2 regions of the Sporolactobacillus caesalpiniae genome follow, and region 2 is predicted to be linked to the other one. Evidence: predicted binding sites of a transcription regulator. Region 2 holds the regulator's gene; the other holds the start of a gene.
What was found. The regulator NrdR, encoded in region 2, represses ribonucleotide reductase genes. The targets are predictions, from matches to a motif close to AACACNATATATNGTGTT.
Positions count from the first base shown of each region.

Region 1: the regulator NrdR is predicted to act here: its motif matches at 3,937-3,954, upstream of nrdD (anaerobic ribonucleoside-triphosphate reductase).

Region 1 is NZ_JBEVCB010000003.1:417,083-432,388, reverse strand. Features, by position in the region: gene ABWW58_RS08050 (FAD-dependent oxidoreductase) at 1-735, opposite strand, end outside; gene nrdG (anaerobic ribonucleoside-triphosphate reductase activating protein) at 1,507-2,010, opposite strand; gene nrdD (anaerobic ribonucleoside-triphosphate reductase) at 2,036-3,898, opposite strand; gene ABWW58_RS08035 (Cof-type HAD-IIB family hydrolase) at 4,165-5,022, opposite strand; gene ABWW58_RS08030 (transposase) at 5,305-6,735, shown strand; gene ABWW58_RS08025 (gluconate:H+ symporter) at 7,057-8,391, shown strand; gene ABWW58_RS08020 (DUF5670 family protein) at 8,453-8,599, shown strand; gene ABWW58_RS08015 (aspartate aminotransferase family protein) at 8,867-10,162, opposite strand; gene ABWW58_RS08010 (LysR family transcriptional regulator) at 10,313-11,197, shown strand; gene ABWW58_RS08005 (amino acid ABC transporter ATP-binding protein) at 11,194-11,919, opposite strand; gene ABWW58_RS08000 (amino acid ABC transporter permease) at 11,906-12,583, opposite strand; gene ABWW58_RS07995 (transporter substrate-binding domain-containing protein) at 12,611-13,387, opposite strand; gene ABWW58_RS07990 (M20/M25/M40 family metallo-hydrolase) at 13,443-15,107, opposite strand; gene ABWW58_RS07985 (dimethylarginine dimethylaminohydrolase family protein) at 15,136-15,306, opposite strand, start outside.
Region 2 is NZ_JBEVCB010000001.1:241,928-257,233, forward strand. Features, by position in the region: gene pstA (phosphate ABC transporter permease PstA) at 1-768, shown strand, start outside; gene pstB (phosphate ABC transporter ATP-binding protein PstB) at 793-1,596, shown strand; gene ABWW58_RS01110 (response regulator transcription factor) at 1,667-2,362, shown strand; gene pnpS (two-component system histidine kinase PnpS) at 2,346-4,046, shown strand; gene polA (DNA polymerase I) at 4,124-6,754, shown strand; gene mutM (DNA-formamidopyrimidine glycosylase) at 6,825-7,700, shown strand; gene coaE (dephospho-CoA kinase) at 7,660-8,259, shown strand; gene nrdR (transcriptional regulator NrdR) at 8,345-8,824, shown strand; gene ABWW58_RS01140 (replication initiation and membrane attachment family protein) at 8,897-10,279, shown strand; gene dnaI (primosomal protein DnaI) at 10,306-11,238, shown strand; gene ABWW58_RS01150 (putative sporulation protein YtxC) at 11,333-12,160, shown strand; gene ABWW58_RS01155 (YrzI family small protein) at 12,756-12,998, shown strand; gene ABWW58_RS01160 (DJ-1 family glyoxalase III) at 13,165-13,749, shown strand; gene infC (translation initiation factor IF-3) at 13,982-14,488, shown strand; gene rpmI (50S ribosomal protein L35) at 14,563-14,757, shown strand; gene rplT (50S ribosomal protein L20) at 14,847-15,203, shown strand.

The DNA of each region.
Region 1 (15,306 bases), on a different contig from region 2:
GGGTAGGCCGCCTTGGCGCCAGTCCTTAATACAGCTTTTAACACTGTAGCGAACTCCAACAGGATAATCTTTACCGCATCTTTTCTTAATGCCTTGAACGATCTCGATCGGAAGTGTCAGGCGTCCCTTGAGATCGCCACCATATTTATCCGTCCTTCTGTTAAACAGTGCCAAGGTAAACTGATCAAGCAGGTAGCCTTCGTGAACCGCGTGGATTTCCACGCCATCAAAGCCTGCTTTTTTTGCAATGTCTGCGCTTTCAATAAATCGCTGCACAATCCATTCGACCTGCGCAGTTGTCAGTTCATTGCATGTGACTGATGGTTTCCAATAGTTTGGAATATTCGACGCGGAAACAGGAGGCGCGGTCAGCAAAGCGCCCGGAACACCGCTTCGTCCGAAACCCATCGTCAACTGCAGAAAAATTTTCGCCCCGTATGCGTGAACGCGTTCCGTCATTTCTGCAGAAGTCATTAAAAAACGTCCCGGATTCTCTGAGACAACAGGAATAATTCCTGAAACAACCTTGTCCAATTTATTCTCAACTTTTGTGATACTTGTGATAATTAAACCTGTACCGCCTTTAGCCCGCTCGACATAGTAGTCGATCGCACGCTGACTGTAACACCCTTCATTGTCGACTAAACCGAAAGCGCCCATTGGAGCCATCGAGATTCGATTCTTCACTTCCAGTTTTCCAATTTTCATAGGCTGAAACAATGATTCATACATCATGTGCTGCCCCCTCAATTTGGATTCGGATCACACATCCGTTATAACACTGCGATTAGGACATGTATGTTAAAAAATTCACATTTTATGTAAACGTTTTCAAATAAGCAGGAAAAATTATTGCACAGTAAAGACTGACTGCGCAATAAAACAATGCATGATTAAAGCACAGGAGCCACTGATTTTGCGTTGTTCCGGCGAAAAATATCAGCGATCCAGCGAAAGGATCAGCATTGCTTCGGTTTAACTTTTTCGTGGTCAGTTACGATTCTGTCTCAATTCGGTTCTACTTCCCTCTCATTAGGTTCGACTTCTATTCTTCGGTTTGACTTTTCGTGGATTGGATACAACTCCTGGAATCAGCTACGACTTTTGAGCGTTTAGATACAACTTTTCGTGGACTGGATACAACTTCTGGATTTAGCTACGAGTTTTGATCATTTTGTTACTACTCGTGATTTAGCTACTTTCCTCTCATTCGGTTCGACTTTCCCGGTCTTGGGTTCTACTTCGAATTCATTCGGTTCGACGTTTTCTTTCTTCGGTTCAACCCTCCCTATCTGGTGGTCTAGCATCAAACTTTTCGAGCGTTCGGCCTAATATCTATTTGATTCGGCCTATCTTTCCCACTTTTCGGTCTAACTTTCTCCTGCTCTTACGCGGTTATTGTGCTTCGTCCGTCTCCTGTTCGGGAATGAAGGTGAAGATTCATTCTTCCGGGCGCACGCAAAAAAAGATACCGGGTACGACTTTTCCACCGGTATCTCGCTATTCCTATTGAACCTGCAAGACAACTTTTCCTTTGTTCATCGACTCGTTCACATCAATAACACGCTGATTGGATGATCCGCGGAACTTCAGCTTCAAGTTCCGCTTTGTTAGATCAAATGGTCCGTCCACAAGCACATCGATTTGGTCAAGCATTTCCCGCCGCTCCGAATCCTCAAGCAAATCTTCATAGAGAAATCCGGTCCAGCACCAAATGTCCTTGCCCGGGCACTCGCTCTTGACGCGCTCGACGAGTTTTGTCAAGGTATCCGGGTGATCAAACGGCTCGCCGCCAAGCAGCGACAATCCCTGAACATTTTTGCCCGAATCCTTTAAATCATTGATGATCGCATCTTCAATCTGATCTGTATACGGCTTACCGAAATCGGGATTCCAAGCAACTGCATTCCAGCAACCCTTGCAATGAAAATGGCAGCCGCTGACAAACAGAGAATGCCTGACTCCCGTCCCATTCAAAAAATCAAAGCGTTTATAATCCGCATAATTCACTTTATTCACACTCCGAACAACTCTATTAACTCTGCTGCTTTTCGCGGCTATTGATTTCCTTCAAACGTCCCTTGATCGGTTTGCGTTGAATGACAGAACCAAGATAGCCGCACAATCGGCGGATACAGGAAGTCGTTTCCGGATTATGGTTGCCGCAGCTTGGGCATTGGAAGCCCGCTGCCGTTGATTCGAACTCGCCTTCATAGCCGCATTCATAGCATTTGTCGATCGGCGTATTCGTACCGAAATAGCCGATGCGGTCATAGGTGTAATCCCAAACCGTCTCCAGTCCTTCAGGATTGTTCACCAAGGATGGGAACTCGCAGTAATGAATGAAGCCGCCACCCGTGTACGGTTCATAATCCTTTTCAAAATCAATTTTCTCAAATGGATTGATCTTTTTGCGCACATCATAATGAAAACTGTTCGTGTAGTAATCTTTATCTGTAATATCCTTAATACTGCCAAAATGCTGTTTGTCCAGTCTGCAAAAACGGTCGGTCAAGCTCTCTGACGGTGTCGCATAGACACTAAACGCGTAACCCGTCCTAGTGCGCCATTCATCCGCAACCGCTTTGAAGCGTTTCACAATATCGAGTGTGAACTTTTTGGCAGCAGGATCGTGCTCCCAATCCGGTCCGTAGAATACCGTCGTCGCTTCATAAAGCCCGATGTAGCCCATGGATACGGTCGCGCGGCCATTTTTGAAAATGTCCTGTACCGGATCGTCTGCCTGCAGCCGTTTGCCGGTTGCGCCGTATTGATAGAGAATCGGTGCGTTTTTCGCTTCCACATTATCGAGTGTATGGATCCGAAAAAGCAGCGCGCGGCAGACAAGGTCAAGACGTTTCTCAAAAAGATTCCAGAAAGCAGTTTGATCACCGCTTGTTTCAATGGCGATCCTCGGAATATTGAGGGTAACCACCCCCATGTTGTTGCGCCCGTCCGTAATGTACTGTCCGTTTTCCTTATAGGATGGGAGAAATGAGCGACATCCCATCGGCGCTTTGAAATCCCCGGTCACCTCAACGATTCGGTCATAATTCAAGATATCCGGATACATCCGTTTCGTCGCGCACTCCAATGCCAGCTTCTTAATGTCGTAGTTTGGATCGCTTTCATTAAGATTCAACCCACGTTTGATCGTAAACACGAGCTTTGGGAACACCGCCGTTTTGTGATCGCGGCCCAGTCCGATAATTCGCACCTTTAAAATCGCTTTTTGGATCTCACGCGCAAACCACGATGCGCCAAGCCCGAAATTCAGTGTAAAAAACGGTGTTTGTCCATTACTTGAAAACAACGTGTTAATTTCATATTCAAGCGACTGCATCGAATCGTAGATTTCTTTCCCAGTCATGGAATAAGCATAGCGTTCTTGTTCTGCAGGATCCGAGAACCATTCCTTCGCCGTTTGCAAATATTTATGGAAACTGGTTTTCGCATAAGGCTCTAATACTTCGTCCGCGCGGTTGAATGATGTGCCACCATAAATATTCGAAGACACATTGGCAACGATCTGAGCAACAAGCGCGGTCGCGGTTTTAATTGACTTTGGCTGCTCCACGTCCGCGTTGCCTATTGAGAATCCATTTTTCAACATGCCTTTAAAGTCAATCAGCATACAATTATACATTGAGAAAAAGGGCGAATAATCAAGGTCATGGAAATGAATAATCCCCTGTTTATGCGCATCGGCAAATTCCTTCGGCAAAATATGGCGGAGCGCATAGTCCCTTGCCGCCACACCTGCGAGCAAATCGCGCTGCGTATTAAATACTTTTTCGTCTTTATTCGCATTTTCATTGGCAACATATTCATCCATATTGATTAAGTCGCGAATTTTATCATCTAATGTTTTCTCTTTAAGCATCGGTTCTTTGATCATTTTTACCGCCCCCAACATCTTGCTCTAAAAATAATTATATAACAATATATAGTATGCTCAATATAATTTTAACACAATATGTAGATTTGATGTACTTTTGTGGGATTATAGAGTGGAATCGGTGCTTGAAAGGGACATGCTCCTGAGAGGGTGAGAAAAAGAACAACTTATTTATTATAACGACAAGCCGCCACAAAAAAAGGTAAAAACACATAAAAAAAATGACGATTTCGTGATCGTCACACCATCTTTTATCAATTTACGGTTTACTGCTGAAAAATATACTTCAGAAATTTATAGAGCCCATTGTCAAAATAAGGGGCATCGGTCACCCAATCCGCCTTCGCCTTCACATGATCAGGCGCATTCTTCATCGCAGCAGAGTGCCCGGCGATCCCAAACATCGGCAGGTCATTTTCTCCATCACCAACCGCCAGCGCCTCATCCGGCGAAAGATGGTAATGATCCAATAATCGTTGAATCCCGCTTGCTTTTGAAATATCCTTTCCAACCAATTCAACATTGTTGTGCGACGATGAGAAATAATCAAATTCGAATTCATCCTGCAATTCTTGCAGCCCTGTCTTCCATGCATCCATTTTACGCACATCATCGTTAAAAAAATAGATTTTGACGATTTGCTCAAGCTCTTTATCAGACAGGCTGTCTTTCCAGACCATGTCTTCTAAAACCGCTTGTCTCCTTGAGAACCACTCGTTCACTGCCACCGATTCCGGCCGCTCACCATTAATTTGATCGGTAACATAACCTCTGTCGCGACTCAGGATTGTTCGTCTGCCGCCAATCGGATGGAGCTGATAGTAAAATTTCTGTTCCTCTGAACGTTGAATCAAAAGCTGTACAAGTGGTTTTGAAAGTGTACTTTGGTAAATCTTCTCCGCACCGGCAAAAACAGTCATGCCATTAGCCGCCACCATTCCTTCAAGGGGAAAATCATTTGGAAGCACATTCAAGGCATCCACTTCAGATCTGCCGGTTACCACAAACACACGCTTACCGCGTGCGCTTAATTTCTTCAGATAATCATTTAATTCAGGTGTCACCTGGTTATTCGGCGTCAATGTTGTGCCGTCTAAGTCAAGCATAATCGTTTGTATACGCATAAGTTTCCACCTCCGCACAATCTCTTTCATTCATTCTACCTGTTCTGACTCTCTGGTGCATCTGTAAACAACTGTTCACAGACCGCCAACACATATTTTTAATTAGGTGATTCGTTCTTCCCCTTAACTGGAGAGTGAAAAGTTCTGTGTGAATAAACAAAAGGATAACCCTTAAATGGGATTTTATGGTATCCTCTATTTCTACGACAAAAGAGAGGATAAAATCGCCAAGGGTTATCGTAGTTCTTATTCTATCGTGTTCCTTCGCGATTGACTAGTGCCATGTTAAAATTTATTGATTCTGTACTTCTGTTCTTCCGTTCTTGTTTCCATAGATTCGCTACGTTTCAATGGTTTGTTGTGATCATTATCGGTTTGATGATACGTTCTGACTGTCTCGGAATCACTTCGGTGATTCGTGACTTGTCCCTAAACCCGAAGGGTTATGAGTCCATGATTCATTTCTTTCGTTCTTCCGCATGGTCTTTGAGCGAACTACGGCAACAGTGGCTGCGCGTGGTGCTCAAGTTTGCGCCGCTCAAGCATGAAGCGGGCGCCGTGGTTCTCGTTGGCGATGGCGTCAAACAGGCGAAAGAAGCCCGCTACATGCCCGCTGTGAAGAAATTGTTTCAAGAGTCCGAGGATGTATCCAAGTCCGCCTTCATCTTTGGACATCTCTGGGGTTCTGTGGGCATCCTGATCGGAAACGCTGGAAAGTTGTTCTGCCTACCTCTTTTTCTTCGCCTTCATGATGGTGTCCAGACGATTCGTCAATGGGAAACGTGCGATGAAAATCAAGACTCCCACGTGGTGCAAATGATTGATCAAGGATTTTCAGCCGCTCGGGTGCTGGGACGTGCGTTGTTTCTACTTGACCGTTATTTCTTGTCTGTACCTGCACTTCGTCGGTTGAATCAACGGAATCAGGAAGGAAGCACGCAACTGGATCTGGTGACGAAAGCAAAAACCTCCTGCGTGGCTTATGAACACCCCGTTCAAACGGGCGGACGGGGACGTCCACGGAAAAAAGGAACCAAAGTGCATGTAAGCACACTGTTTGAAACGCAGGAGAACCAGTTTCAAACGACCCGTCTGTCTCTTTATGGGAAAAAAGAGACGGTCTCTTATCTCTGCCTTGATCTGCTTTGGGGGCAAGGACTGTATCAAGAACTGCGTTTTGTGCTCGTTGTGATGGGTGGACGCCGTTCGATTCTTGCCAGCACGGATCAATCCTTAGAACCGGAGGCCATCATCCGGCTTTATGCCTGGCGTTTTACCACCGAAACTACTTTTCGAGCGATGAAACAGTCACTCGGTGCTTTTGCCTATCATTTTTGGAGCCGTTCGATGCCCAAACTGAACCGTTATCGCAAATCGGATGAACCCGATCCGCTGGATCACATAACCGAAGACCGCGCACAAAAACGGATTGTTCAAACGGTCAAAGCGATTGAAGGATCCATGATGTGCCACTGCATCGCGATGGGCTTGCTTCAGATGATTGCGTTGCGTCATGACACGAAGAGACAAAAGAATCTTTTTCGCTTTTTACGAACCCCATCCAAGGGAGCAGCTTCAGAAGCAACCATTATGGCTCATTTACGTCAGACGATTTTTCAACGGTTTGCCCGAAATCAGCATTTAGCCATAACGCAAATAATTCGAGAAAAGCAGGAAACACCTGAGTTACAGGACGAATTAATGATTTCTTAAGAGCCTAGAACTTTTGACTGCCCAGCCCTTAAGTAATGCCGAAATTATTTTTCTAACTTCTTTAAAGATCCGTTACTTGAGCAGCTAAGTGCTATGCTATTTTTTCTCAAATCATTGTTTCAACCTGCTGTAAAACGGGTATAGAGACTAATAAGCAGCCGTAAGATATTTTTTAAATTCTGGGATAGCTTCGTCTCGCCGCGAAAATTAATTTCTCGATTCATTCTTCAACAACCGCATTTTACGACCACTACGCTCTTTTAAGTACTCGTATCATCAACAACTTTTGATTAACAAAAAAACAACAAAGAAGTGATTTTTCTGCCATTGATTATTGTTGCAATCGGTGTGATGATTTTACTCATACTGATTATGAAGTTTAATCTAAATACGTTTCTTTCTCTATTGATTGTTTCAGCACTAGTCGCCATTGGTTTAGGCATTCCGTTGCCAAAGATTATCCCTGTCATTGAAAAAGGCATTGGCGAACAGCTCGGCGATCTTATTCTCATTTTCGGGCTCGGAGCTATTCTTGGAAAACTCGTTGCCGATGCCGGAGGAGCGCATCGAATCGCAATGACACTAGCGAAAAAATTTGGTAAAAAAAGGATTCAGTTTGCGGTAATCCTTGCCTCATTTATTATCGGCATTGCCTTATTTTTTGAAGTCGGACTCGTTCTTTTGCTTCCGATCATTTTCGAAATAGGCATTGCTCTCGGTGTGCCGCTCCTCTACGTCGGCATGCCGATGATTGCGACTTTAATGGCGACACACGGCTTCCTGCCGCCGCATCCGGCGCCGACAGCCCTGGTTCAGAGCTATCACGCCAATACGGCCTATGTCCTGCTGATCGGCATTTGTATCGCCGTTCCCGCTGTACTCATCGGCGGATCACTTTTGAATAAACTACTCTACCGATTAATGCCCAATGTATACATCCATTCAGGTAATGAAGAACTGCTTGATAAAAAAAGACACTTCGATGATGACAAGGTGCCTTCTCTGGGGCTTAGTATCTTCACCTGTCTGCTTCCTGTATTGCTGATGATTTCGGCAACACTTTTTACCGATCTCGTTCCTCTGCCGCGGTTGATTAAAGAAGTGGTGCAGGTGGTTGGCTCCCCGCCTGGCGCGATGATGATCAGTGTCTTGTTTGCACTCTATGCCATGGGTGTCCGCCAAAAGCGCTCCATGGATGATTTGGAAAAAACGATTACAAAATCAATTCGACAAATCTCAATACTGCTGTTGATTATCGGTGCTGGCGGCGCGCTTAAAGAAGTGATGATTACCGGAGGAGTTGGGGATTATGTTGCGCACCTGTTCAAAGGTTCGCCGTTGTCTCCATTGTTTCTGGCATGGGTTGTGACTGTACTGCTGCGCGTCTGCATTGGATCCAGTACAGTCGCTGCTCTTACGGCCGCAGGAGTTGCCGCACCGCTTGTTGGAGCTACCGGGATTAGCCCTACGCTTATTGTTCTTGCTACCGGCGCAGGCAGCATCTTCGGCGGACATGTCAACGATCCCGGATTCTGGTTGTTCAAGGAATACTTTGATTTAAATTTAAAAGAAACCTTTAAAACCTACACGGTCATGGGCAGTGTAATCTCACTGACCGGCATCTTACTAATCAGCCTGATTTCTCTTTTCATGTGATGATCGCACACAACCTGTCCATACTATTTAATAACACCGCTACTCGAAAGGAGGCCCCTATATGCTAAGCTTGATATGGTCACTTATTGTCATCCTGTTTCTCATCTGGCTCGTGCTCCTGCTACTGAAAATCGGCGGAGCAATCATTTACCTGCTCCTTGTTGCCGCCGCTGTTCTGTTTATTATTCAATTGTTCACGCGAAAGTAATGCAAAGCGGAACTCCAATTTATTTGGAATTCCGCTTTTTTGTCTCGATTTGATCAAGTACCTGTAATGACGAAGCACGAAGTACTTCTTTGCGACTCTTGGGGATTCGTTACTACTTTGAGCCTATTGGTTACCACTTCCCCGCGATTGGTTACGAATCGCTTTTCCATGCGCTTCGCAGACGGAGCACTTTTATTATGGGTTCTCCCTCAAAAAAAACCGGCTGCTCCCGAAAATACGAGATCAACCGGTTTCGACAATTATTCATTATTTTTTCTGAGCAGCCTTAGCAAGTGACGCTTCAAAACTTTCACTGAAAATAGCAAATGCGTCGTCAATTTGTTCCTTGGTTACGATCAGCGGTGGAATAAAGCGGATAACGCTGTGGTCAACACCACAGTTAAGCAGAATCAGGCCTTTTTTCAACGCGTTGGCCCGAATCGCAGCAACGAGGTCGCCATCAGGCTTTCCGTTTCGATCCACAAACTCAATGCCGATCATCAGCCCAAGTCCCCGGACCTCGAGTACTTCGGCATGCTGCTTGGCAAAATCAAGCAGTTTCCCTTTAAAATAGGCACCGACCTCAACTGCGTTGTCGACAAGACCACCTTCAAGTAATTCAAAAACTGCAACACCGGCCGCACAGGCAACGGGATTGCCACCGAAGGTTCCGCCATGCGTCCCGGCCGGCCATTTGTCCATCAGATCGCTTTTAGCCACTAGTGCGCTAAGCGGGAAACCATTGGCGATCGCTTTTGCCAAGGACATAATATCCGGCTTCACATCAAAGTTTTCATAGGCAAAGATTTTGCCTGTTCGTCCGAATCCGGTTTGAACCTCATCGAACACGAGCAAGATGCCATGTTCATCGCAGATTTTGCGAATCGCTTGCAGGAACGATTTCGGCGGAACAATGTAGCCGCCCTCGCCTTGAATCGGCTCCATAATCATGCAGGCAACCTGTTCCGGTTCAATTAAATCATGGAATATTTCTTCGAGCGAGTTCAAACAGCGTGTTACTTCCTGCTCTTCAGTCAGTCCGGAACGCGTCGCATAGGGATAGTCCGCGTAATAAACACTCGGCAGCAGTCCTTCATAGTTGCGACGATATTTTGCATTTGACGCCGTCAACGTTGTCGTCGCAAGCGTCCGTCCGTGAAAGCTGTGTTTGAATGTAATGATGCCGGGACGATGAGTCACTTGCTTGGCAAGCTTAATTGCAGCCTCATTAGCCTCCGCACCGCTGTTTGAAAAATAAATTTTGTAATCTGAACCCACATGACCGAGAATCTTCTCAGCTAGTTTAATATAAGAGGGATAATAAACCACATTATGACCGCCATGAATGAGCTGGTCCATTTGTTCCTTAGCCTTCTGAACAACATAGGGATGGTTGTGACCGCAATTAACAACCGCAACACCGCTGGCAAAGTCCAAATACTTTTTCCCATGCTCATCCCAAACGTAGGCACCTTCGCCTTTGACAACGCCCAGTTGCGTCGCACGCAGCGCAATCGGCGGAAACAGATCTAATGATTTTTCATACATGCTTTTTTCCGGCATTCTACTCATACCTCTTTTTATTAAAAATTAGACGATCATCAAAAGGCCGCTATGTCACACAATATTATATAATGAATTTAAACAATCGTTTATTTACTTTTACTGCGTCAAAATTTGCGCTTATTCGATCACTCACTGGAGGAATGAACGATGGAACTCAGACAATTGAAAACCTTTCAGGTGGCAGCAGAACTGCTGAATTTCACACAAGCTGCCAAACAACTGAATTTCTCCCAGCCAACCATCACAGCGCAAGTTCGCGCTCTTGAGAAAGAAATTGGCCATTCACTCTTCTTCCGAATCGGAAAACAAACCTTTCTCACCGCACATGGAGAAATCATGAAACACTATACGGACCAACTCTTCCCCATTTTGGATCAAATGAAGGCTGCATTGCAGGAAGAGAGCCAAGCGGCCAGCAAGTTAACCATTGCAGCGTCGGAAACATTCTGCACGTATTACTTCCCGCCGATCATCCGTCACTTTCTGGATGCCTGTCCTGAGATCGGCATCAAACTCGTGTCGTGTACCAGTGATAAGGTCATTGCTGGAATCAACGATAACAGCTTCGATATCGGCATTATCTCCGGATCTTACACGAAAGCCGGTGTGACGAACGTCGTCATTTCCGAAAAAGAAGATCTCGTCCTGATTGTCTCAAAAGAGCTACATGATAAGCATTCCAACCCAGAGCTACTTGAGCGCTTCCCTTTTATTAAGTATGAAATTATTGGGCCCTTCGAGCAGCAGATGAACAGCTACATGCAGGAAAACGGCATCCATCCGAAAAAGGTTATCGAATCCAGCAGTCTGGAAGCAGTCAAGAACGCGGTCATGAATGATATCGGCATTGGGTTAATCAGCCATAATCTTGTTAAAAAAGAACTGGCTTCACGCCAGCTGTATGAAATCTCTCTGAATAAGAAGCCAATTCAAATTCAAACCTCTTTAATTATTGCCACAAACAAACTTACGGATCAAACGACCATGCACTTGATCAAGCTGATCGAGAGAACCTGGAACACCATTCATTAGAGAATCTTTTCCAAGAAATCCTGAGCGCGCTCCGTGCTTGGGTTGCTGAAAAAGGCTTCCGGTGTATTGGACTCCAGAATTCTGCCGTCGTCCATGAACACGACTTTGTTCGCCACCTGTTTGGCAAAGCCCATTTCGTGCGTGACAATCACCATTGTCATGCCGGATTCGGCGAGCGATTGAATAACGTCAAGCACTTCCTTAACCATTTCCGGGTCGAGCGCCGAGGTCGGTTCATCAAAAAGCATATAGTCCGGCTCCATCGCAAGCGCGCGAGCAATCGCCACACGTTGCTTCTGTCCACCTGAGAGCTTGTTCGGATACTGGTCCTTTTTCTCAAAAAGTCCGACCTTTTTTAGAAGTTGCTCTGCTTTTTTTACCGCATCGTCTTTTGAGAGTCCTTTGACTTTCATAGGCGCGTAGATCAAGTTCTCAAGCACCGTTTTATGCGGGAAAAGATAAAAATGCTGGAACACCATGCCGACCTTTTCCCGTACTTTGATGACCTGCTTCGGTTTCATTGCCGTCATATTGTGCTCGTCAACCATAACCGTGCCCGAGGTTGGTCGTTCAAGCAGATTAATGCAACGTAAAAAGGTTGATTTTCCAGAGCCGGACGGGCCGATCACGACAACTACTTCGCCCTGGTTGATCTGTAACGAAACATCCTTTAAAACCTTGATACTTCCAAAATTTTTCACGATATGTTCAGCTTTGATCACTGCGGCTCAGTCTCCTTTCGATACGCCCGCCGATAAACGTCAAAAGAAGGACGACGAGATAGTACATAATAAATGCAACGATCATTGGCGGAAAATACATATAGTATTCTGCAGATACAATCTGCGACCGTCGCATCATATCGGTGACGGTAATCGTCGAAACAAGCGCCGAATCCTTTGTCAACGTAATAAACTCATTCATCATCGCCGGCAAAATGTTCTTAATTGCCTGGGGCAGAATAATGTCTTTCATCATTGACCAGTAACCAACTCCAAGTGCTCCAGCCGCTTCAAACTGGCCTTTATCCACCGCATTGATACCTGAACGGATAATCTCGGACATATAAGCTCCTGAATTAAGTCCAAAAGTTATTATTGCGCACGTTGTCGGATCAACATCGTTCAATCCGATCAACTGTGGAATTGCGAGATATGCCAGAGCAAGCTGCATGATCAGCGGCGTGCCGCGAAAAATCGAAGTATAGCCGCGGGCGAATCCATTCAATAATTTAATATTGCTGATTTTGCATAAAGACAGCAACGTTCCTAAGACAAAGCCAATAATTGCCGCACCTAACGCAATCCCCAAAGTTACCCATATACCGTTAACAATATATGGAATTGAAGGAGCAATCGTCTTAAACCCGCTGATAAGTTGTTCCATCGCCCCATTGTCCTCTCAGTACTTTTTTTACTGGTTTTTGATCCATTTGGTGACCAGCTTATCCTTTGTGCCGTTTTCTTCCAATTTCTTCAGTGCTTTATCAAATTTTGCTGCTAATTTGCTGTTCTTTGGGAATGCAGCACTGATCGGATCGTATTGCGTTTTGCCGTCAACAACCGCCTTGAACTGCTGGAATGTCTTGTCCTTGCTCGTGTAACCATAAGCAACCGTATCTACGGTAACAATTGCGTCCAATTTGCCTGCGCGCATCGCTTCAACCATTTCATTCAGCTTGTCCCACGTTTGAATTTTCATTGGAATTGTTTTGCTGACTTTTTTTGCAAGCGTTTCTTGAGTCGTGCCAAGCTGAACGCCGACCTTCTTATTCTTCAGATCTTCCATCGTCTTAATGTTTGTCCCTTTTTTCGTTAAGATAACTTGGAACGATTGATAATAAGTCTTCGAGAAGTCGACTTGCTGACGGCGTTTTGGTGTATCAACCATGCCAGCCATAACAAAATCTACTTTCTTGCTGCCAAGTGCCGCGATCAGTCCGTTAAAATCCTGATTTTTAACTTCCAGTTTGTAGCCGAGCTCTTTGGCAACAGCCTTGGCCAAATCAAGGTCAAATCCGACGATCTCGTTGCCGTTCGCCGTATCTACGGATTCAAATGGCGGATAATCAGCACTCGTCCCCATAACAATTGTTTTTTTCTTACTTGAATCACTGCTTCCTGAACTGCTGCATGCTGAAAGAACAATCAAAAGAAGAGCCATCATTACTAAACCAATTTTTTTAACCATTGTCTTCGCCTCTTTTTATATTATTGATTCCCTTGTTAGGGAATAGAAAACTCTATTATACATCTAAATCCTCGAAGACCTGTTCCGTCATCGAACGAATCAGTTTCGGAAGTACGCCATAGGAATAGGGCTTGTAGACGCGTTCCATCCATGTATGCGCCCGCTTGCCGTAAACGCCCATATCAAGAACAGGAATGTTCAGCTTGCGAATCTGATCAAGCGGCACGCTGTAGGTTTTTCCCCATGCTGGAAAATTTCCAACGATCGCTGCTGTTTCTTCAGCCGTTTCACTCATTGCTAGGTAGCTGCTGTCGGCGAGATACGGGAAAAAGCGCTTTTTGGCAAACTGCTCGCCGGTTTCTTGTTCTGCCTGACGCAAAACGTGATCAAGGATCTGATCGCAGCGTTTCTCGGCTGCAACGTCTTCCCGCAGATAATTATGCGGGCAATACGGCGGAGCAAAGAACACGACCACCTTCGGACGCTTGTCTCCCGAGAGCGCTTCAAGTGCCTCAATGACTTTAAAACTGATTTGGCGGGAATCCTCGTTCGGATTTGCTTGAATTACTTGATCCGTCAGTTCGTCGACCGCCACACCTTTCGCCTTGAATTCACTCACAAATTCCTCATAGCTCAAGACATCGGTCGACCACTCAGGTGCCGGTCCCTCAAGCCCGCAATTCTTTGCGAACACTGTGTACTGCTCCTTCAAGAAAACCGCTAAATCATTGCAGGCATCTTGCGCCACTGTCCTCAACTGCTCCAATACTTCCTTAGGTGTGCGTTCATAGAGAAAATAATTGTAATACAGATGAGTGATCCCGGCTGTTTGGACATTATAGAATGCCTTTTTATCCCTTAGAAAAAGACAGGATGGCGGCAGGATGACTTCATCGGGAATTTGTTCCGCACAGGCCATATTATTGTTCAACGCATCATTAATCTTACTAGCGATCAGCGTCGGATCAATTCCCGCCAGTGTCTCTCCAACATGCGTTTCGCGGCCCCTGATGTAAAAGCAGCCGAGCAGTTTTCCTGCCGAACCGGTATAGACATAGCGGCGCGGATCTCCCTTGTAAAGCGGGCTGTTGAAGTCGCCGTTAATAGCCAGCAAGTAGTCAAGTCCACGTTCTTCCTTCAGGCGGATCAGCTCTTGCGTTGCTTCCATAACGCCCACATGGTCATTTTCTTCGACCGGATTGAACATGACAAGAAGATTCCCCGTCAATTGATCCCGGTGCTCCGAATAATAGAGCAGATTGCTCAGGTGGACCGCATCGCCGCTCTTCATATCCAGCATGCCACGACCGAACAGCCAGTCCCCAGATGCCGCATCTTGCTGAACATCGCTATTCTTCGTGTATTTGGAAAAATACTGTTGAAGATAGTCCGGGTCCAATGCATGTGCCTCAAGGGAACCAAAGTCATCCGTACCGACCGTATCTATATGACCATGATATATGATGGTCTGTTTATTTTCAAATGTCCCTTCAAGAAAAGCAAACACATTTTTTCTTCCCAGCTTATCGCCACTTAGCGGTTGCGTCCACACATTCTCAGGATGCTGTGCAAAATAGGGAAAGGATCGCAGAATCGTTTCCAGTTCCTTTGCCATGGCGACTTCTCCGTCCGTACCGTTGACACTCTTTACGCTGACAAGATCTCTCGCTATTTTCTCTATCTGTTCTTCCGTCGGCAAGTCCTTAATGGCCTCATACATTATAGATTCTCTCTCCCTTTCTGTTGAATTATTCTACGGAATCACGTTGAAGCACGAGTGAAGAACAGTGAATGCCCCCGCCCATTTTATTCAGTTCATCTACCGGAATCGCAATGACCTCGACACCGGCATTTTCAAGTACTTCAATAGTACGGACACCAAGAGACGTAAACAAAACTTTTCCAGGCTGAAGGCAGAG
Region 2 (15,306 bases):
ATTTCTTGGCAATTTCTTACAACATCCGCCAGTCCTTTCTTGGCTGGAGGCGGTATTAAAGACCAATTGTGGAATTCATTTTACGTATTAATTATTACAATGCTTTTGACCGTTCCGATCGGTGTATTCGGAGGAATCTATTTAGCTGAATACGCAAAACCCGGCAAGCTGACTTCTTTTATCAGAACCTGCGTTGAAGTGCTCGCTTCTCTACCATCAATCGTTGTCGGCATGTTCGGTATGCTTGTATTCGTCAACTATTTCGGTTTCAAGTATTCGGTATTCTCAGGAGCACTCGCATTGACGGTTTTTAATCTTCCGGTGATCGTACGTGTGACTGAAGACGGGTTCAGATCGCTTTCGCGCCATCAAAAAGAAGGCGGCCTCGCACTGGGACTTACACATTGGCATACAATCAAAACAATTTTACTTCCGGCGGCGTTTCCCAGCATTTTAACGGGTATTATTCTATCTGCGGGGCGTGTTTTCGGTGAATCGGCGGCACTGCTGTTTACCGCCGGACTTTCAACACCGGATCTGGATTTTGGCAATTGGAATCCTGCGGCACCGAACTCGCCACTTAATCTTTTTCGTTCGGCTGAAACACTTTCGGTGCATATTTGGGCGGTAAATACAGGTGGTATTATGCCGGATGTGCAAACAATTGCAAACGGCTCTGCCGCGGTGCTTGTCATTTGTGTTCTGCTCTTTAATTTATTTGCACGCATGCTTGGCAAACTAATTAATCAAAAATTTTCAGGAAAATAAGCGGGGGGAATGGAAATGATTCAAATGGAGAAAAATATTGTCTCATTTACAAATAATACAGTGACTAAGGAGCTTCCGATTCAAATTAATGTGGAGAATGTCAATATTTTTTATGGTGATAATCATGCGGTTAAAGATGTCAATCTCCCAATTCATGAGAAATCAATCACAGCTTTGATTGGTCCGTCCGGATGCGGGAAATCGACATTCATCCGTACGATCAATCGGATGAATGATTTGATTCCTTCCGCTCGATGCGAAGGAATGATTGGGTATAAGGATGTTAATATTCTTAATCCGAAAGTGGACGTTGTTCAGTTGCGCAAGGAGATCGGTATGGTATTTCAGCAGCCGAACCCATTTCCAAAATCCATCAGTGAGAATATTCAATTGCCGCTTCGATTCGCAGGAGTACGCAACAAGAAAACGCTGAAGGAAACCACAGAAGATTGTTTGAAACAGGTTGGTCTATGGGATGAGGTAAAGGATCGCCTGGATCGTTCGGCGACCAGCCTTTCCGGTGGTCAGCAGCAGCGTTTGTGCATCGCCCGCGCGCTTGCGCTTAAACCGAATGTGATTTTGCTCGACGAACCGACATCCGCGCTTGATCCTGTTTCAAGTGCCAAAATTGAAGAACTGCTGCTTGAGCTTAAGAACAGCTACACAATTATCATTGTTACACACAATATGCAGCAGGCAGCCAGAATTGCCGACTATACCGCGTTCTTCTATCAGGGAGAGTTGATTGAATTCGGTAAAACAAAAACGTTGTTCACGAATCCGGAAAAAAAGAGTACATCAGATTATATTTCCGGACGTTTCGGCTGATCAAGGGGATCATTGCTGAATCTTTTGCTTAAACTTGTTATGATAAAAAGAGAAGCAAGGGGTGATATGCTTGACAAAAAAAATAATGGTTGTGGATGATGAGCCGTCTATTGTGACACTGCTCTCCTTTAACCTTAAAAAAGCAGGCTATGACGTACTGACTGCCGCAAATGGGACAGATGCATTGAAACTGGCAAGAGATTCTCGACCGGATTTGATTGTTTTGGATCTGATGCTTCCTGGTATGGATGGAATGGATGTATGCAAACAACTTCGCCAGGAACGCTATTTTGTGCCGATTTTAATGCTTACAGCCAAGGATGATGAGCTTGACAAGATTCTTGGTCTTGAACTGGGTGCGGATGATTATATGACAAAACCCTTTAGCCCGCGTGAAGTAGTTGCGCGTGTCAAAGCGATTTTGAGACGTGCAGATCTTGGAAAACAGGAACAAAATGAAGTGCTCTCAATCGGCGATTTGAAGGTGTATCCGAACAACTTTGAAGCGACGTTCAAAGATGATGAAATGGTTTTGACACCAAAGGAGTTCGAATTGCTGGTCTATATGATGGAGCACAAGGGAAGGGTCCTCACACGTGAGCAATTGCTGAACGCTGTCTGGAACTACGACTTTGCTGGTGATACACGGATTGTTGATGTTCATGTCAGTCATTTGCGAGAAAAAATTGAAGATGTGACACGCAAACCGCTTTATATAAAAACAGTACGAGGGTTGGGTTATAAATTTGATGAGCCGAAGGTTTGATGGCAGAATGTGGGCGCGCTGGGGATTTGTCATCGTCTGCATGCTCTTTGTTATTTTTGTTACAAACGAAGTCATTCAAGTTGCCCTCCTTTATGACGATAAGCAGACAATGGACGCGCGGGGAAACTGGATTGAATCCGTTGCAGTTAGACAGGGAAAGGTCCAAGTAGATGAATTTGAATCTTCTTTTTCTCAATTCGCAAAAAAGGAGCATATTCAGCTAGCTCTCTATAATCGTGATCGGAAGCTGATCTATTCATCAACAGGGAAAGACAAAAAGACGCTCAATCAGGTTGCAGGCTTGCGTGAATCGGGCGATTCTTTGGTATACATAAAAGCATTGAAATCGGATGGAGCAAAGGTAGGCTATCTCAAAATAAAAGGATTCAGGACGTCCATTGTCGGTCTTGGACTTGTCTATTGCCTCCTTGCAGCGGCCGGTATCGCGCTGCTGTATTATCGAGATTATCTTGTTCTCTCCTACGCACGTCCGATACGTTTTGCTTCCCGCATGGTCGAGAATCTATTAGAGGGTTCTTACAACATGATCGCTCCGGACCATGTAAAGCGTGAGAGTATACTGCGACTTAATTTGGCACTGAACCGAATGTCTGATGCGATGCATGAGATTAATCGTTCCTACACACGTCAACAGGACAGTATGACAACACTAATTGAGAACATAGGGAACGGTCTACTATTTGTCGATGGCGTTGGACGTATCAATTATGTTAATCAAACGTTTAAAGAAGACTTTCAAACTCGTGCGACCCATTGGGAGTTGGCAGACTATCATGAGGTGATTCCTTATGATGAGGTTCGCAAAATGATTGACGAAGTCTTTGAGACGAAGGAAAAACTTGCTCGCCAATTGCAATTCACAGTTCATATCGAACGTAAGCACTTCGACATTTCATGCGCGCCGATCTTGAATAAGCACAAGAAAATCAGAGGTATTGTCGTCGTATTTCACGATATCACTGCGATTAAGAAATTGGAGAATACTCGAAAAGACTTCGTTGCCAATGTTTCTCATGAATTAAAGACACCGGTTACCTCGCTGATCGGTTTTACTGAAACGTTACTTGATGGAGCGCGAGAAGATAAAGAGCTTGAGGATCAATTTTTGCACATCATGCTTCACGAAGGTCGTCGTTTGCAGAGCCTCATCACTGACCTGCTCGAACTGTCGAAAATCGAACGGGAGCATTTTGTACTCCAGTGGGCACCGGTTTCTCTTAGTGATGTATTGGAAAGTGTGCTGCTAATTCTTAGAGAAAAAGCGGAGGCGAAGAAGATAAAATTAGAGTATCTTCAAGGTGATGAAGGAGTGATTGCCGGGGATGCATTTCGGATTCGTCAAATCATGATCAATTTGATTTCCAACGCGATTTCCTATACCCCAGAAAATGGAACAGTCACAATAGCGATACATGAACGCAAATCAGAGGCGGATCTTGTCATATCCGATACAGGAATGGGAATTGAGCAAGACCAAATTCCGCGCATTTTCGAGCGGTTTTATCGTGTGGATAAGGCGAGAAGCAGAGACTCAGGCGGAACAGGATTAGGCCTTGCTATTGTCAAACATCTGGTTGAGGCGCATGATGGCAAAATACACGTAACTAGTGTACCCGGTAAAGGTTCAACCTTTACAATCACTTTTAATAAATCATCAACTTGATTGGATAAATAACCTGTGTTGCTTTAGAATATAAGAAAAAGCAACACAGGTTTTCTTTGTTTTTCAGGAGGAATATGATGAAAAAACTTGTCTTAATTGATGGAAATAATGTCGTTTATCGTGCCTTTTTCGCATTGCCGTTACTAAGCAATAATCAAGGCATGTATACAAATGCAGTCTACGGCTTCACGATGATGTTGATGAAGGTCATTGAAGAAGAGAAACCAACGCATCTGCTCGTCGCTTTCGATGCAGGGAAGACGACCTTCCGTCATGAAACCTATAAAGAATATAAAGGCGGTCGCCAGAAGACGCCGCCTGAATTGTCACAGCAATTTCCACTTGTCCACGAATTGCTTGATGCGATGACGATTCAGCGTTACGAGCTCGACAATTATGAGGCGGATGATATCGTTGGAACGCTTGCTCGAAAAGCAAGTAACGATGGATTTGATGTTCGGATTGTGACTGGAGACAAGGATTACCTTCAGCTCGTTGACGAAGGGGTTCGCGTCTCATTGATCCGTAAAGGAATCACCGACACTGTTGATTATGATGTAGATAAGGTCAAGGAACGTTACGCGATCAATCCGCATGAGGTGATTGACCTTAAAGGACTAATGGGTGACGCCTCCGACAATATTCCAGGTGTGCCTGGAGTGGGGGAAAAGACCGCGATCAAACTGCTTAAGCAATTTGGGACGATCGAAGGTGTGTATGCGCATGTTGACGAAGTGACCGGCAAGAAGTTAAAAGAAAAGCTGGAAACGAATAAAGATCAGGCTTTGCTAAGCAAGAAAATCGCGACGATTGACAAGGACGCGCCCGTAGAACTAACCATTGACTCATGCAGCTATTCTCATGAATTTACGGATCGATTGAAAGATTTATTTCGTGAGCTGGGTTTTCAATCGCTGCTTAATAAACTAGAAGTTCCAGATCCTGATGGACACGCATCGGAAACGGCGGCTATTTCTGTTCAAACAGTGACAGAATTCACTGCTGAACAGCTCGTATCTCCGAGCGCATTAGTTGTGCAGATGCTCGATGAAAACTATCATTACGCGGCGATTACCGGATTTGCCATTTCAAATGAGGCGGGTACGTTCTTTATGGAAACCGAGCAGGCGATCAAGGACGAATGCTTCCGCCGGTGGCTGGAAGATCCTGAAATGAAAAAAGTGCTGCTTGACAGCAAGAAAGCTGAAGTGGCTTTAAAATGGCGCGGAATTAAGCTCCAAGGAATCGCTTTTGACGTTCGCCTGGCAACTTATTTGATTGATACTTCGGAGGCGGGGCAGGATTTAGCGCTGCTTGCGACAAAACGCGGTATTTCCAACATTGAAACCGATGACGTTTTTTATGGAAAAGGCGCAAAACGTAAAATACCTGAAGGCGAAGCTCAAGCCCAGCACCTTGGCAGAAAGGCATCCGCATTGCTGCAGCTTGAGCCAAAATTGATTCAAGAATTAATCGAAAACAAACAAAAAGAACTGCTTTTTGATCTTGAACTTCCCCTTGCCCGAGTGCTTGCGAGAATGGAATATACGGGAATTAAAGCGAGCAGCGAAACACTGAAGGCAATGGGTGAGGAGCTTGATCGGACGCTTGATGTTATTGAACATGATATTTATGCCATGGCAGGCGTAACGTTTAATATTAATTCGCCAAAGCAGCTTGGCGAAATTCTCTTTGAGAAGCTGCAGCTGCCACCGGTAAAGAAAACAAAAACCGGCTATTCTACAGCAGCGGATGTACTTGAGAAATTGCGTGGCCGCCATGAAGTAATCGGCAAGATTCTCGATTTCCGTCAGCTGGGAAAGCTCAAATCCACTTATGTGGAGGGGCTGCTCAAAGTGATTCATCCGGAGACAGGGCGCGTGCATACGTGTTATAATCAAGCCCTCACACAGACCGGGAGACTCAGTTCAACCGATCCGAACTTGCAAAATATACCAATTAGGCTGGAAGAGGGGCGCAAGATACGGAAAGCTTTTCTTCCTTCAGAAGCGGGTTGGCAGATTTTCTCAGCGGATTATTCTCAGATCGAATTGCGCGTACTCGCGCATATTGCTGATGACGATAACTTGAAACAGGCGTTTATTGAAGATATGGATATTCACACGAAAACGGCAATGGATGTTTTCGGTGTAGAAAAAGATGAGGTTACGTCTCTGATGCGGCGCCATGCGAAAGCAGTCAATTTCGGTATTATCTACGGGATCAGCGACTATGGCCTTTCGCAGAATCTGGGAATCACACGGAAAGATGCCGCACACTTTATAGAAAAATACTTGCAGAGTTATCCAGGTGTGCATCGTTATATGGAAAATATTGTTCGGCAGGCGAAAACGGACGGGTACGTAACGACATTATTGAATCGCCGCCGTTATCTGCCTGATATCAATAGTCGGAATTTTAATAGCCGCAGCTTCGCAGAACGTACGGCGATGAATACACCGATTCAAGGCAGCGCAGCCGATGTCATCAAGAAGGCAATGATCAATATGGATCAACGCCTCAAAGATGAGAAGTTGGAAGCCAGAATGCTCTTGCAAGTGCACGATGAATTGATTTTTGAAGTTCCGGAGCAGGAATTAGAAGTCATGAATCGGATTGTACCGGATGTGATGGAGCACGCAATTAAACTGAGTGTCCCTTTGAAGGTGGAGAGCTCCTACGGCCCGACCTGGTACGATGCAAAGTAATGTCCAAACGGGAGGAGAAGCCTGAACGGAACACGCCGATCATAGAATAGAGAATTTAGGGGGAAACAGGTTGCCGGAATTACCAGAAGTGGAAACCGTCAAACGCACGTTGAATGAGCTGGTTATTGGGAAGACAATCAAGAGTGTAGAGGTGCGCTGGCCGAACATTATCCGCAAACCAACTGATCTCAATCAATTTAAATCGAGAATGATTGGGGAAACGTTGCATGATGTACAGCGGCGCGGCAAATTTTTGCTGTTTTGTTATGACGACGTAGTGCTCGTCTCACATTTAAGAATGGAAGGACGTTATCGACTGGATCCTGAGAAAGATCCGATTGATCAATATACTCATGTCATCTTCCATTTTACCGATGACACAGCACTTCGTTATCGCGATGTCCGCAAATTCGGCACGATGCACCTTTTTAACAAAGGTGAACAATGGAAGCACTTGCCGCTGTCGAAGCTTGGCCTCGAGCCGTTGTCGCCCGAGTTGACGACAGGCTACCTGGCCCATGCTTTTCAACGTACGAAACGCTCAATTAAACTCGTTTTGCTTGATCAAACGCTCATCGTTGGACTCGGAAATATTTATGTTGATGAGTCCTTGTTTAAGGCCGGAATTCATCCGTTGACTGCGGCAAGTGAACTCTCTGAAGCACAATTGGAACGATTAAGAAAGGCGATCGTTGAGACATTAGGCGATGCTGTAAAACTTGGCGGCAGCACCATTCGTACATTCGTTAACAGTCAGGGGCATATGGGCCTCTTCCAGCAGCAATTAACGGTGTATGGCAGAGCCGGCGAGCCTTGTGTGCATTGTGGAACACCGATCGAAAAAATTAAAGTTGGCGGACGCGGCACACATTTTTGTCCACTCTGCCAGCCAAGAGGTTTGGAAAATGATGAAAATCGGATTGACAGGCGGGATCGCGAGCGGTAAGAGCACGATCTCACGCTGGCTGATACACCATGGATACTCGGTCATTGACGCAGATAAGATTTCCAGAGAGGTTGTCGCCGCAGGGCAGCCGGCACTGTGCAGAATTTCTGATAAGTTCGGAGATGCCATGATTCTGCCTACGGGTGAACTTGATCGTAAGCAACTCGCCAGCCTGATTTTTCAAGATGATAAAAAACGTGCCGCGTTGAATGCGCTGCTCCATCCGCTTATTCGCTCGTGGATGCTCAAAGAACTTGACCAATATGAAAAAGAAGGAGCAAGTGCTGCCTTTTTGGATATTCCTTTGCTCTATGAAAGCGGCTTGGCGTCTTGGGTAGACAAAACGATCGTCGTCTATGTGTCTGAAACCAATCAACTGAAACGACTGATGGCGAGAAACCATTTGGATGAGTCTCAGGCACGTGCACGCATGGGTTCACAAATTCCACTATCAGAAAAAGTGAAGCTGGCGGATGCGGTGATTGATAACAATGGCTCGATTGAGGAAACCGAAGCACAGCTTCAGCGGCTGCTTCAACGGTGGTCTCTTGAGAATTAATTGGACTTGTTACCGCTCGGCTTTTCATCAGCTGTTTAGTAGGATACAATAAGTTTATCGAAATACAGCGAATGGAGTGAAAAAGATGCGCTGTCCAAGCTGTAAACAAATGGCGACAAAAGTGTTGGATTCCCGCCCGGTCGACAATGGGCGCGTTATTCGCCGACGCAGAGAATGCGAATTATGCCATCACCGTTTTACCACTTTCGAGAAAGTGGAGGAGACTCCTTTGGTCGTCGTGAAAAAAGGGGATAACCGAGAAGCGTTCAGTCATGAAAAGATGCTGCGCGGGCTTATTAAAGCCTGTGAAAAACGTCCGGTTCCGCTCGAGCGACTTGAACAGCTGGCAAATGATGTAGAAAAGGTGCTGCGCGACGAGGGTCGTTCGGAAGTGAATAGCCATGAAATTGGCGAGCGTGTGATGAATGAACTAGTGAAGGTGGACGAGGTTGCTTATGTCCGCTTCGCTTCAGTATATAGACAGTTTACGGACATCAATGTTTTTGCTAAGAAAATTCAAGAATTGAAAGATCAATTGGAGAAAGAAAAAAACAGCAAGAAGTGAGAGAATGAGGAATGCCGATCTGAGAAGGGTCCTTAATTCTAGCACGAAAGACGCAGAATGGGGGTTGACGATTTGCTGCAGTCTTGGAAAGAAGTGCTGCCCGGTGATCACTATCGTGTTCGAACCAATGGATTGCTTCATTCATTCGACCAAAGAGTCATTACATGCCTGTATCAGCCTCTGATCGGTTTAGAGGCGGCAAGCATGTATTTTACGCTTTGGCAGGAAACTGATGATTCAGAGGATTTTTTGACGCATCATCATCTCATGGGCATGATGAACCTGTCTCTAGACCGTATTCTCACAGCAAGAAAGAAGCTGGAAGCTGTCGGTCTGTTGCAAACCTTGAAGAAAAAGGAAGCGAATCCCGGACAATTCGTATACTGTCTCGAGCCCCCACTGACGCCCGATTTGTTTTTTAAAGACGGTTTTTTAAATTTATTTTTGTATCGGCAGGTTGGACCCAGAGAATACAAAAGGCTCCTTCGTTTATTTGAAAACAAAATTATGAACATGGCTGGCTATGATGATGTCTCCGCACATTTTGACGAGGTATTTCAATCGATGCCGTCCGCAGAATCCACCGATGAAATGAAAAACACTTCATTGTCTGGTTCGTGGAGCGCCCGTGCTGAAGCACCCAAGCTTGAATTTAACAGACATTTTGATTTTAAAGCGATGATGCCCTATCTTTCCGACGCTATTCTGACGGAAGATGCGCTGACCGATGACGTTCGATTTGCTATTGATAAGCTGGCTTTTGTCTACCAGACTGAGCCTTATGATATGAGTCGGGCATTACAGTCGGCGGCATTGCATACCGGTACTGTGGATATTGATATGCTGCGAAAAGAAGTACGTGATTTTTATCTTCTTGAGCATGGACAGGACGAAATGCCCGCACTCTACGAACGTACTCAGCCGCGCGCGGAACGAGAAATCGTTGAAAAAGAGCCGCAAACTGAAGAAGAACGCTTGATCGCTTGGTATGAAGGAAATTCACCTTATCAGCTGCTCCAAGCACTTGGGCAGGGCAGCAAACCGGCAGCGCCTGATTTACGCTTGGTCGAGAATCTGATGTTCGATACAAAATTGAATCCGGGCGTGATCAATGTCTTGATTGACTACATATCGCAAGTCAATGATCACAATTTGAACAAGTCCTTTGTTGAAAAAGTTGCGGCCCAGTGGGCAAGAGCAAATGTCCGGACCGTGCGGCAGGCGATGACTTACGCCCGAGAAGAACAAAAGAAACGTGATCAGACGAAAAGAGCCGTTGGTTCAGGATCTGCAAATAAAACGCGACGACCGAGAAAGTCGGGGCAGGATGAGCACCGTGAAGTCATTCCTGAATGGATGAAGAACCCGAAACAGCCGAAAGAACAATCAGGCGCAGACGATGAAGCGGTGAAACAGAGAGCAAAATGGCTTGAGGATTACCTGAATAATATATGAGAGCCGTGGTTAGGGAGGGTGCATGAATGGAACCGATTAACTCATTATTTAAGGACTTGACCGGTCAGCGAACTATACAGGGAAAATGGGATCAGCTTGCCGGTGCGCTCGGGAAAAATCCGGCTATTCGTGAATTTGCTGAGAAAAATCCGGATATCGATTCAGCGGCTTGGACGAGAAGCCTTTCCCGTCTTTATCAATTTGCCGCCGAACAGAAGCATTGTGCGCAGTGTCCCGGGTTGGATCAATGTCCAAATATGATGAAAGGCTATAGGCCGCAATTGGTAAATGATAAGGGAACGCCTTCCCTCACCTTTTCTCCCTGTCCTCTGCTTGAAGAACGCGATTCGAAGCATCGTCAAAGCGAATTGATTCGCAGCTACTATGTGCCCAAGGATATTTTAAATGCGACATTTGGGATGATTGACAAGGGAGAAGGCGGACGCCAAGAAGCCATTCTTGCGGCGGGTGAATTCGTGAGAGATTACCTGACGGATCCTGGCGAGACAAAGGGACTGTATCTTTGCGGTCAGTTTGGTGTCGGGAAAACCTATTTAATGGGAGCGATCATGAATCGTTTAGCTGAACGGCGGCATGTTGCCTCGCTTATTGTCTATGTTCCCGATTTTTTTAGAGAAATTAAAGGTGCGATCCAAGATAACTCCGTTGATAAGAAGCTTGATGTGCTGAAAAAAACACCCATTTTAATCCTAGACGATATCGGTGCTGAGACAATTACGCCATGGGTGCGCGATGAAGTGCTCGGAAGTATTCTTCAATACCGAATGATGGATCATCTGCCAACGCTTTATACATCTAACTTTAACTACGATGAATTGGAAGATCATTTTTCCTATTCGCAGAAAAGCGGTATCGAAAATGTCAAAGCGAAGCGACTGATGGAGCGTATCCGCCATTTCACAAAACTTGTTAAAATGGACGGCTCTAACCGCCGTTAGCAAATAAAAGCAAAAATATAATTTTTTCGAAAGCATGAATGAGGACTTCCTCCCATATAGTCTTTATATAAGATGGGACGGGGAGGATGAACCATTGGAGATTGTTTTTGATACCCAGCAGGAGGCGGCAGATTTTTATCGAAGACTGCCCTCTTCCTTCAGGCAAGTGACCGGTGTGCTGCTCATTAACAGCCGTCTCGCCGTTTTTCCGGACAAAACGGCGGACTATAAAGAATTTGCACAATTAATTACCCGCTATATAATCGAACATCATGAAAAAGACTGGATCATGACGATCATTGAAAAGTATTACTATTTTACGGAACCGGAAGAACAAGTGGCAATCTTAAATATAGTATTCGCTATTTTTGCGGGTGAAAAAAATGATTTGCCGCAAACAGAAACACTTAAAGACCGACGTGAAACCATCATGGAATCGCTTGAAGGAATTTTAAAAGAACACAATACGTTTTCTTTCGAATCCATCATCCGCTTCCGCTTGATCGCGTATAAAGAAGCACTCCGTCAATACGTGGAGATCGCGATTGACGAATATAAGCTGGAGCAGGAGTATCAAGTTTTTATAGACAAGCTAAGACGCATCATCCGGGCTTATAAGCCTCTTTGTGAAAAGATTGAAGTATACGATGAGCATCCGTTTCGATTATATGACGATCACCACCGTCTGATCCGCAATGTGCAATCGGTACGTTCCTTTTACCCGCTGCTCAAGCAATGGGGCATTGAGGCTGAACCTTCGATTGTTCTGACTTTGATCGCCCTGGCGCCGAAGCAAGTCATTGTGTATACAGACCGGCCGGAACACGGAATGATGAAGACCTTGCACCACGTGTTTGAGGATCGCGTATGTTTTGTCGCCTCAACCTTGCATTTAAGCAGTGGAAGCGGCGCAACGCAATAAATTTGATCGGAAAGGGGGCAGCTACCCCCATTAGAAAACTTGGCTTCACCAAGCCTCTGGCAAAGGCTTAGTTGCGACGGTCATGGATGGCCTAGTGTCCGGCCTGCCACAGGACGTGGCGTTATGTCGGACCACTTACACTCATTTCCTTGAATCTTTTTTATACGTTCTTATCAGTGTAAAAAACGCCTGTTTTTTTCAATAAGGGTTTACTTTGAAACATTTACCATATATAATAAAAAAGCAAATTAACGAAAGGAGGTCATCAAAACATGATGACAGTTGAGAAGAAAGTTACCGTATCATCAATTGTATATTCTGTTCGGATGACCTCGACGAATTTCTTAGTGCACTAATTGGCTCTTTTTAAGCAATGAATAAGAATAAATCCGCAGGTCTCCACTGACTGCGGTCTTTTTATGCTCTTTTGACCGTATCGGCGTGCTGCCTTTGCGGTCTTTTTTTGCTTTTTGGTATGAAGCTGAGCGCTTTGCGCTTCGCTTTTATATAAATAAATGTTGTCTCTCGGAATGTTGATCAACACTCCGTCCGGCGATCTTAACCCACAAAAATGCTAAATGAAAGGATGAAGAACATGCAAGCATCAACTGCAAATCTACGTATGCCGATTGAACAAAAAGGATTTTTCAACAAAACACAATTAAAAATGGAGGGAGGTCGTGCGATGATGAAATTCAACTTATTTGCGTTGACGTTCACGGTTTCAATCAGGAAGCCGGCATCAGTACAACAACGCTATGAAGACCGCAAGCGCATTGAGGCTTTGAGAAACAAAATGCTTGATAAACGGTTTGAGTACGAACGTCACATTAGATAATTCTATTTTGAAAAAAATAAGAGGAGGAGATTCAAATGATTAATAAAATTGTTTTTGTGATTCGCGTACGTTTCGGAAAGGGTACACAATTTTTGTAACTGCGCTCTACTTTGATTGGCTGTTCTGATGTGATACGATAATGTCAGAAGAAAACAGGGAGTGAGCGATGGTGAAGAAGTTTCTTGTTTTACTTGCGGAAGGATTTGAAGAAACTGAAGCTGTGACTGCGATTGATGTGCTTCGTCGCGGCGGCGTTGAAGTTGTTCTCTGCTCGCTTGCTAAATCTTTGCTCGTTGAGGGTTCACGAAATATTGTTGTGAAAGCGGATCGGAGCATAAATAGTGATGGTTTGCTTGATTTTGACGGTATCTATCTGCCGGGAGGCGTCAAAGGAGCGACGACGCTTCGTGATGATGAGCGTGCGCAGAAGCTGATTCGTGCCTACAAAGAAAACGGCAAGCTAGTGGCGGCGATTTGTGCGGCACCGATTGCTTTGGAACGCGCCGGTGTTCTCAAAGGAGAAACGGCGACAAGCAATCCGGACTTTAGGGATCATATTAAAGACGCGGCTTACAGCGAAGATCCGGTCGTCGTCTCCGGCAAGATTATTACATCCAGAGCCGCTGGAACCACGCTGCCGATTGGCCTGGAGATCCTGCGCCAACTTGGTTTGGAGCAAGAAGCAAAAAAAGTCAGCCACGACATGTTGTTTGATTTTCTCATGGAAAACCGTGATAAGCTCCATTCATAATACAAATGGGCTTGCAATATAAAAAACGGCATGTTATAGTATTAAAGGAATTTACAACGAGTAAAGCAGAGCCGCCCGGCTTCTCACCTGATCGACGCAGTCATGCTGTTGCCAGGTATGAATTAAGGAAGAAATAGTCAATACGGGCGTTTTTGCGCCCGTATTTTTGTTTGTACACTTAGCCAGCGATTTGCTCAAATTTATTTGGAGGTGGCTCAATATTAGCAAAGATATGATTGTTAACGAAGGGATTCGTGCGCAGCAGGTTCGTCTGATCGGTCAGAACGGGGAACAAGTCGGTATTAAGTCGAAGGCAGAAGCACTGACCATGGCTCACAATGTTAATTTGGATTTGGTCATGGTTGCTCCAGGCGCGAAACCGCCGGTATGCCGGATTATGGACTACGGCAAGTTCCGGTTCGAACAACAGAAGAAAGATCGCGAAGCGCGTAAGAATCAGAAAGTCATCAATCTGAAAGAAATTCGGCTCAGTCCGAGTATTGAAGAACACGACTTCAATACGAAAATGCGCAATGCCAAGAAATTTCTTGAAAAAGGCGATAAAGTCAAGGCTTCCGTTCGATTCAGAGGGCGCGCGATTACGCACTCCAATCTCGGAAGGCAAGTACTTGAAAAGCTCGCCGAAGAATGTGCAGATGTCAGTGTTATCGAGGCAAGGCCGAAAATGGAAGGACGCAGCATGTTTCTTGTGCTTGCTCCTAAAGCCGACAAGCAATAAAGCAATTAACGGAGCAGATCTAAAAGTGATTTCGGCTGCTTTTAGCCACTGATCTTACTAGGAGGATTCTTTTTATGCCAAAAATGAAAACACACAAAGGTGCAGCAAAACGTTTCAAAAAGACGGGTACCGGCAAGTTCAAACGGGAACACGGCTTCACGAGCCACATGTTCAGCCATAAGTCAAACAAGCAAAAACGTAATCTTGACAAGAGTACGATTGCGACATCAACGCTTGCTAACAAGCTCAAGAAACTGATCAACAACTAATTCTAACAAACGTAACAGGCTATTTTTCAATGTCGGTTCGAAAGCCACAGGTGGCAATTTCGGACGACTCATTCTAGGAGGTTTTTACAATGGCAAGAGTTAAAGGCGGATATGTGACTCGTCGCAGACGCAAAAGAGTTCTTAAGTTAGCAAAGGGTTATTTTGGCGCAAAGCACAAGCTGTTTAAAGTCGCACAGCAACAGGTCTTCAAATCCCTGTCTTATGCATACCGCGACCGTCGTCAAACAAAGCGTAACTTCCGCAGACTGTGGATCGCGCGTATTAACGCAGCAGCTCGTATCAACGGCTTGTCTTACAGCAAGCTGATCAACGGTCTCAAGGTTGCAGGTATCGAAGTAAACCGCAAGATGCTTGCTGACCTCGCCGTTAACGACGCAGCAGCATTCGCAACACTCGCTGAAAAAGCAAAAGCAGTCGCTAAATAAGAGCGATTGAACGAATAAACACCCCCACATGCTACTAAGCATGCGGGGGTGTTGTTTTTTTACAAGTGAAGAAAGTATAGCGTTTTGCCTTGCCGGTACGACG